2 regions of the Bradyrhizobium sp. Crot121 genome follow, and region 1 is predicted to be linked to the other one. Evidence: predicted binding sites of a transcription regulator. Region 1 holds the regulator's gene; the other holds the start of a gene.
What was found. The regulator LexA, encoded in region 1, represses DNA repair genes until DNA is damaged. The targets are predictions, from matches to a motif close to TGTTCNNNNTGTGTTCNG.
Positions count from the first base shown of each region.

Region 2: uvrA (excinuclease ABC subunit UvrA) is a predicted target of LexA. The motif match lies at 1,697-1,714, and genes of this name have one in related genera.

Region 1 covers NZ_JCAMOR010000111.1:12,924-16,559, forward strand. Annotated here, with positions in the region: gene AC5ZGW_RS42035 (ComEC/Rec2 family competence protein) at 1-571, shown strand, start outside; gene AC5ZGW_RS42040 (hypothetical protein) at 581-802, opposite strand; gene AC5ZGW_RS42045 (hypothetical protein) at 940-1,365, opposite strand; gene lexA (transcriptional repressor LexA) at 1,658-2,359, opposite strand; gene AC5ZGW_RS42055 (molybdopterin molybdotransferase MoeA) at 2,561-3,636, opposite strand, start outside.
Region 2 covers NZ_JCAMOR010000023.1:83,214-86,849, reverse strand. Annotated here, with positions in the region: gene AC5ZGW_RS21150 (single-stranded DNA-binding protein) at 1-284, opposite strand, end outside; gene AC5ZGW_RS21145 (outer membrane protein) at 737-1,492, shown strand; gene uvrA (excinuclease ABC subunit UvrA) at 1,801-3,636, shown strand, end outside.

The DNA.
Region 1 (3,636 bases):
CATTGCGGTGGTCTGGGCGGTGAGGGCGCCGCAACCCGACATCCTGATTTCCGGCGACGGCCGCAATGTCGCCGTTCGCGGCGGTGACGGGCGGTTGCACCTGATGCGGACCGCGAAGGACGCGTTTCTCGCCAAGGAGTGGCTTGCCGCGGATGCCGATGCCCGCAGCGCGAGCGATCCTTCGCTCACGGAGGGCGTGTCCTGCGATGAGAGCGGCTGCGTGACCTCTGTGGCCGGTGGCGCGTTCATCGCGCTCACGCAGCGATCCGAGGCGCTCGCGGACGATTGCGAACGGGCGGTGCTGATCGTGACCGCACGGCCGGTGCCACAAGGCTGTGCGGCGGCGGTCATCGATGCCGAGCGCCTGCGGCGGCAGGGCGGGCTGGCGCTGCGGCGGAACCGGAACGGCTTCGTCATCGATGCGGTCAAGCCCGCCGGCCTCGACCGGCCGTGGTCGCCTGCGGTGTCAGGCGAAGGCGAACCCGAGACCACGATCCGGATCCAAGGGGCACCCGCGCTGCGCGCCATCGATGCGACCCCGTCCGAGTCCGACCTGCAGCCGGAAGACTGAGCGCTCCCGTCAATCTCCACCGGCGTTGGCCGGCAGCTCGAAGGCGCCGAGCCGAAATTCGTCGGGACCGCCCGAATGCGACGGCACTTGCACGAGCGTGAAGCTCGCATCCGGAAATCGCTCCCAGATCGCGAGATCTTCCGCTGCGACGGTGAGCCAGCCGAACCTGAACATGTATCGGCCGGGCTGGGCCACCCGTCCGGCTTTTTGCCATGTGATCTTGGTGACCACCGATCATGCCCCTTGCGAATAGTTCAACAAAACCACATCTGCCCCGGGATGGCCTCCGGGGCCGCTCGAATACTTTGCTTTTCACCCGCGGCAACGTCCCGCCGGCCGAGACCGGCGGCGCACGCTGCCCGAAGCTCTCAGCCGATGAACAGCGGGTTCGGCGCGGGGCGCTGGTCGACCGCCTTCGGTGCCGGCTCTGCAACATGATGCGTCACGGGCAATTGCAGCACGGTCGCCCGCTGCCCTTCGCAGAGCTGGGTCACCAGCACATGGCTGCCATCGGGGAAGTCGATCGCGTCGTGATGACGATCCCGAATATGCGCATCGATCTGGTTGAACTTGCCGACACGGAAGCCGGTCGTCTTGGTCCAGATCCAGCGATTGTCGTAGCGGACGTTATCGGCGAACGCGAGTTCGGTCCCGGGAAGCATGCAGACTGCGACCGTCGGATCGCTTTCCGAAGCGAAGCCGCGGGTCGAGGTACCGCGGAAGGTGGTGGTGATAAGCGTCTCTCCAACCTGGGCGGGACGCGTCGCCACGGCATGCAGGCTATAGTCACACATCGGATTGCTCCTCATTCGAGATAGCCGACCCGGCCTGGGAAGAGGCGCAGGCCTCTATCAGAGTGGACGATAACTTATAAGCCTCTGCTCCGTTCTTGGCATTTGTACGGCCCGCGCCCTCTAGCCGTTCACAAACACGATAGGAGGCGCTGCCGCACATCTCCTTGCACCGAGAGTGCCCCGGCGAACTTACCGGGGCTCTTATTCTAATCACTCTAAATCGTTCTTGTCAGTGTCCTTGAGGGCAGATCACCCACCAAAGTACCAGACGAGCTGCTGCGTCCTCGTCGGCTCAGTACTTGCGATAAAGCCCGATCAGCTTGCCCTGGATCCGCACCCGGTTCGGCGGCAGGATGCGGACTTCGTAGGCCGCATTGGCAGGCTCAAGCGCGATTGACGCGCCGCGGCGCCGGAAGCGCTTCAGCGTCGCTTCCTCCTCATCGATCAGCGCCACCACGATGTCGCCGGTGTTGGCGGTGTCGTTACGCTGGATCAGCGCCATGTCGCCGTCGAGGATGCCGGCCTCGACCATGGAATCGCCGCGCACCTCGAGCGCATAATGCTCGCCGGAGCCGAGCATGTCGGGCGGCACGCTGATGGTGTGGCTGCGGGTCTGCAGCGCCTCGATCGGCGTACCCGCCGCGATCCGGCCCATCACGGGAACGGCGACGGGACGGTTGCCATCGTCTTCGGCCACGGCCGCGCTGGTCGTGCGCTTGCCGAGCGTGCCCTCGATGACGCTCGGCGTGAAGCCGCGGCGGCCGTTGCCGGCGGCGGAGAGCTCAGGCAGTTTGATCACCTCGATCGCGCGGGCGCGGTTCGGCAGGCGGCGGATGAAGCCCCGTTCCTCCAGCGCCGTGATCAGGCGGTGGATGCCGGACTTCGAGCGCAGGTCGAGCGCGTCCTTCATCTCGTCGAAGGAAGGAGGCACGCCGGCCTCTTTCAGCCGTTCGTTGATGAAACGCAGAAGTTCATACTGTTTGCGCGTAAGCATCGCGAGCATTCCCCCGGTTGGTAGCGTCGTTCGATCCGAGACTTGAGAAGAGCTGATCTCGGGAGTCACGCACTCCCATTCGTAGACAGCGAGTTTCGAAACAAATCATGAACGGACACTATATGTTCGATATGTGTTCCGCAACCACTTAATTTCTGGTGAACGCGACCAGAGATGCTCCGGCAGGTGTTGGTCGCAGCGTCATTCAGGCAATCGGAGGATGTCGCAAGGCGCGCCTTTTGCTGCGGCCGGCGCGAATGGCGGACGGATCACAAGTGCCTGCGCCGCAGTGAGATTCCCAAGCAGCGAACTGTCCTGCTTGGTGACCGGCGTTGCGATCAGCGTGCCGTCGTCGCGCTCTTCGAGTAGCGCACGAAGATAATCTTCGCGCTGATCGTTGGCGGCGAGATCGCGGCCGAGCAGGGCGCTTTCCGTCACGTGATGAATCGCCGAGCGGCCGAGCAGGGCCCGAATCAACGGCACCAGGAACAGATAGGCGCAGACATAGGACGACACCGGATTGCCGGGCAGGCCGATCACTCGCATCGCGCCGAGCCGGCCATGCATCATCGGCTTGCCCGGCCGCATCGCGATCTTCCAGAACGCCATGGTCACGCCCTCGGCCTCAAGCGACGGCTTCACGAGGTCATGGTCGCCGACCGAGGCGCCGCCGGTGGTGATGAGGATGTCGGCGCCCGCGGCATGCGCGCGGCGTATGCCGTGGGTGGTGGCGGCAACCGTGTCGGCGGCGACCCCCAGATCGATCGCTTCAGCGCCTTCTGCACGCGCCATCGCCCGCAGCGCATAGCCGTTGGAATAGACGATCTGGCCTGGACCCGGAGAGGTGCCCGGCATCACGAGTTCGTCGCCGGTCGCGAGCACGGCGACCTTGGGTCGGCGCCGCACGGGGAGTTCCGGATAGTTCATCGACGCCGCCAGCGACAGCGCGCGGTCGGTCAGCCGGCTTCCGCGCCTCAGCAGCACGTCACCCTCGCGGAAATCGACGCCGGCGGGCCGGATATGCCGCCCGGCGACAGCGGCCTCGGTGATGGTGATGTGATCGCCATCGACCCGGGTGTCCTCCTGGATCACGACCGCATCGGCGCCGGCGGGAATGACGCCTCCGGTGAAGATCCGTGCCGCTTCCCGCGGACCAAGTTCCCGATCGAACGGCCGGCCCGCGGCGACTTCGCCGATCACCTTCAGCCGCGCGCTCAAGTCGGCGGCATCGGCGGATCGCACCGCATAGCCATCCATCGCCGACATCGCCAGTGGCG
Region 2 (3,636 bases), on a different contig from region 1:
ACCCCGCTCTGATCGGTCCATTTCCGGGTCTGGAGCTGGCCCTCGACGTAAACCTTGGCGCCCTTCTTCAGGTATTGCTCGGCGACCTTGGCGAGCCCTTCATTGAAGATGACGACACGGTGCCACTCGGTCTTTTCCTTGCGCTCGCCGGTGGCCCGGTCGCGCCAGGTCTCGGAGGTCGCGACGCTCAGATTGGCGATCGGACGGCCGTCCTGGGTCCGCCGGATTTCCGGGTCCTTGCCGAGATTGCCCACCAGAATGACCTTATTTACGCTTCCCGCCATCGCCGCTCTCCACTCAATCACTGGGCCGGCCGGTTACACGGCGGCCACATTCAGTCTTCGCTAACCACATCTTACATTGCTGACGGACCCTATACGCTCGCCGACACCGTCGGGCGCAGCCATTCCCCGTCCATTGCGCGGTTATCCACATATAGCACCAGCCGCGCCATTGTTCCAGTTTTGTTCCATGCAACTTGACATAATCGTGGTGGCATTGTGGCCCAAATTTGGTGCGGCCAGGATGGAACCCGAAATCGACCCTGGGGTTCCATAAAACATCAAGAAAACCATTAACTTATGTTCCCGGTACTTCGCCGTGAAGTGTTGCGTTTCGGCGACGGTATTTCCGGTTGAATCGGAGTATATGCCTAAAACGACGGCGCGGCGCTCGCGTCTTTAATACCGTAACGCTTCGGGACCAAATTGAAGCGAACAAAGGCTGGAGAGCTACGATGAAGAAGTTTTTGCTTGGAACGGTTGCCTTGGTTGCGCTGGCTGCGCCCGCCTCGGCTGCCGATCTTGCCGCGCGCCCTTATGTCAAGGCTCCGCCGGCGCCCGTCGCCGTCGTCTACGACTGGACCGGGTTCTATATCGGCGGCAACGGCGGCTGGGGAACGAGCCGCAACCGCTGGGACGTCCTTGGTTTCAGTGACGGCTCCCATAACGCCGACGGCGGCACTGCTGGTGGTCAGATCGGCTATCGCTGGCAGATGGGCACCTGGGTGTTCGGCGTCGAAGGCCAGGGCAATTGGGCCGACTTCAAGGGCAGCAACATCAGCCTGCTGACGGGCATCGACACCAACGAGACCAGGGTCGACGCCTTCGGCCTGATCACCGGCCAGATCGGCTATGCTGCCAACAATGTGCTGTTCTACGTCAAGGGCGGCGCGGCCGTGGTCGCCGATCGCTACCGCGTGCGTGACGCCTTCACCGGTTTCCCGATCACCAACGACATCAACGACACCCGCTGGGGAGCCTCGGTTGGCGCTGGCATCGAGTACGGCTTTGCGCCGAACTGGTCGGTCGGCGCCGAGTACAATCACATCTTCCTGGGCAATCGCTCCTACGATTTCGTCAACAATGGCTTCGCCGGCCCGGCCGGCAGCCTCTTCGCCACCGAGAATATCAAGCAGGACATCGACCTCGTCACCGTCCGCGTGAACTACAAGTTCGGCCTCGGCGGCGCTCCGATCATCGGGCGGTACTGATCTCGCGATCGGATATCAATCTTAAGAAAAGGCCGGCCTTGCGCCGGCCTTTTTGTTTGCGTGTCGTTCGTTCCGAGCCGCTCATCTGCGAAGCTCCGCTTGCGCGGGCCCCTCTTGCTGCCAGCTACTGCCAAAGCTGCACGCAGGAAATGCGATCAGAAACAAATCGTTGATGATTCGTGCTGAGCACTGGAAATCGTCGCCCGTTCTTCCTATGTTCCGGCATCACCCCATCGGCGCCGTGGTAGGGATTTCCGACGACGCGCGCCCATAACGTGGCGCGCTTACAAGCGCCTGGAAATGCCGATATGGATGAAGTGCTCAGGGCGAAGCGCCAACCGACCGCCGGCTCCTCAACGCGTGCCATCACGATCCGCGGCGCGCGGGAGCACAATCTCAAGAACATCGACGTCGAGATTCCCCGCGACAAGCTCGTCGTCTTCACCGGCCTGTCCGGCTCCGGCAAGTCCTCGCTTGCCTTCGACACCATCTATGCCGAGGGCCAGCGCCGCTATGTCGAATCGCTGTCGGCCTATGCCCGCCAGTTCCTGGAGATGATGCAGAAGCCTGATGTCGACCAGATCGACGGCCTCTCGCCCGCCATCTCCATCGAGCAGAAGACCACCTCGAAGAACCCGCGCTCGACCGTCGGCACTGTCACCGAGATCTACGACTACATGCGCCTGCTCTGGGCCCGCGTCGGCGTGCCCTATTCGCCGGCCACGGGATTGCCGATCGAGAGCCAGACCGTCTCGCAGATGGTCGATCGCGTGCTCGCCTTGCCCGAGGGCACTCGCCTCTATCTGCTGGCGCCGGTCGTGCGCGGCCGCAAGGGCGAGTACCGGAAAGAGCTCGCCGAATATCTCAAGAAGGGTTTTCAGCGCGTCAAGATCGACGGCACCTTCCATGAGCTCGCCGAAGCGCCGAGCCTCGACAAGAAGTTTCCGCACGACATCGACGTCGTCGTCGACCGCATCGTGGTGCGCCCCGACATCGGTCAGCGTCTCGCGGAGAGCTTTGAGACCGCGCTCAAGCTTGCCGAGGGCCTTGCGGTGATCGAATTCGCCGACGCCCCGGCGGCAGCTCCCGCCGAAGAAAAGAAGAAGACCGCAAAGATCCACGACAAGAGCGGACCGGAACGCATCCTGTTCTCGGAAAAGTTCGCCTGCCCGGTCTCCGGCTTCACCATCCCCGAGATCGAGCCGCGGCTGTTCTCGTTCAACAATCCCTATGGCGCCTGCCCCGCCTGCGGCGGCCTCGGCATCGAGCAGCATGTCGACGAGGACCTCGTCATTCCCGACAAGGATCTGTCCCTGCGCAAGGGCGCGATCGCGCCGTGGGCCAAGTCCTCCTCGCCCTATTACCTGCAGACGCTGACCGCGCTCGGCAAGCACTACAAGTTCACGCTCGACACCAAGTGGAAGGACTTGGCGAAGAAGACGCAGAACGCCATCCTGCACGGCTCCGGCGACGACGAGATCAAGTTCTCCTATGAGGACGGCGTCCGCTCCTACGACACCAAGAAGCCGTTCGAGGGCGTGATCACCAACATCAACCGCCGCTACCGCGAGACCGAGAGCGAGTGGGCGCGCGAGGAGCTGGCGAAATATTTCACCGACATTCCTTGCGCCGCCTGCAGTGGCTATCGCCTCAAGCCGGAAGCGCTGTGCGTCAAGATCGGCGGCAAGCATATCGGCGAGATCGCCGACCTGTCGGTGAAGCGCGCCGGCGAGTGGTTCGAGACCGTGCCGGAAGCGCTGAACACGCAGCAGAACGAGATCGCCGCGCGCGTGCTGAAGGAAATCCGCGAGCGACTGACCTTCCTGCTCGACGTCGGCCTCAACTATCTCACGCTGTCCCGCTCCTCCGGCACATTGTCCGGCGGCGAAAGCCAGCGCATCCGACTCGCGTCCCAGATCGGCTCGGGGCTGACAGGCGTGCTCTATGTGCTGGACGAGCCCTCGATCGGCCTGCACCAGCGCGACAATGCGCGGCTCCTGGATACGCTGAAGCGGCTGCGCGACCTCGGCAACACCGTGGTCGTGGTCGAACATGACGAGGACGCCATTCGCCTCGCCGACTACGTGCTCGACATCGGCCCCGGCGCCGGCATGCATGGCGGGCATATCGTCGCGCAAGGCACG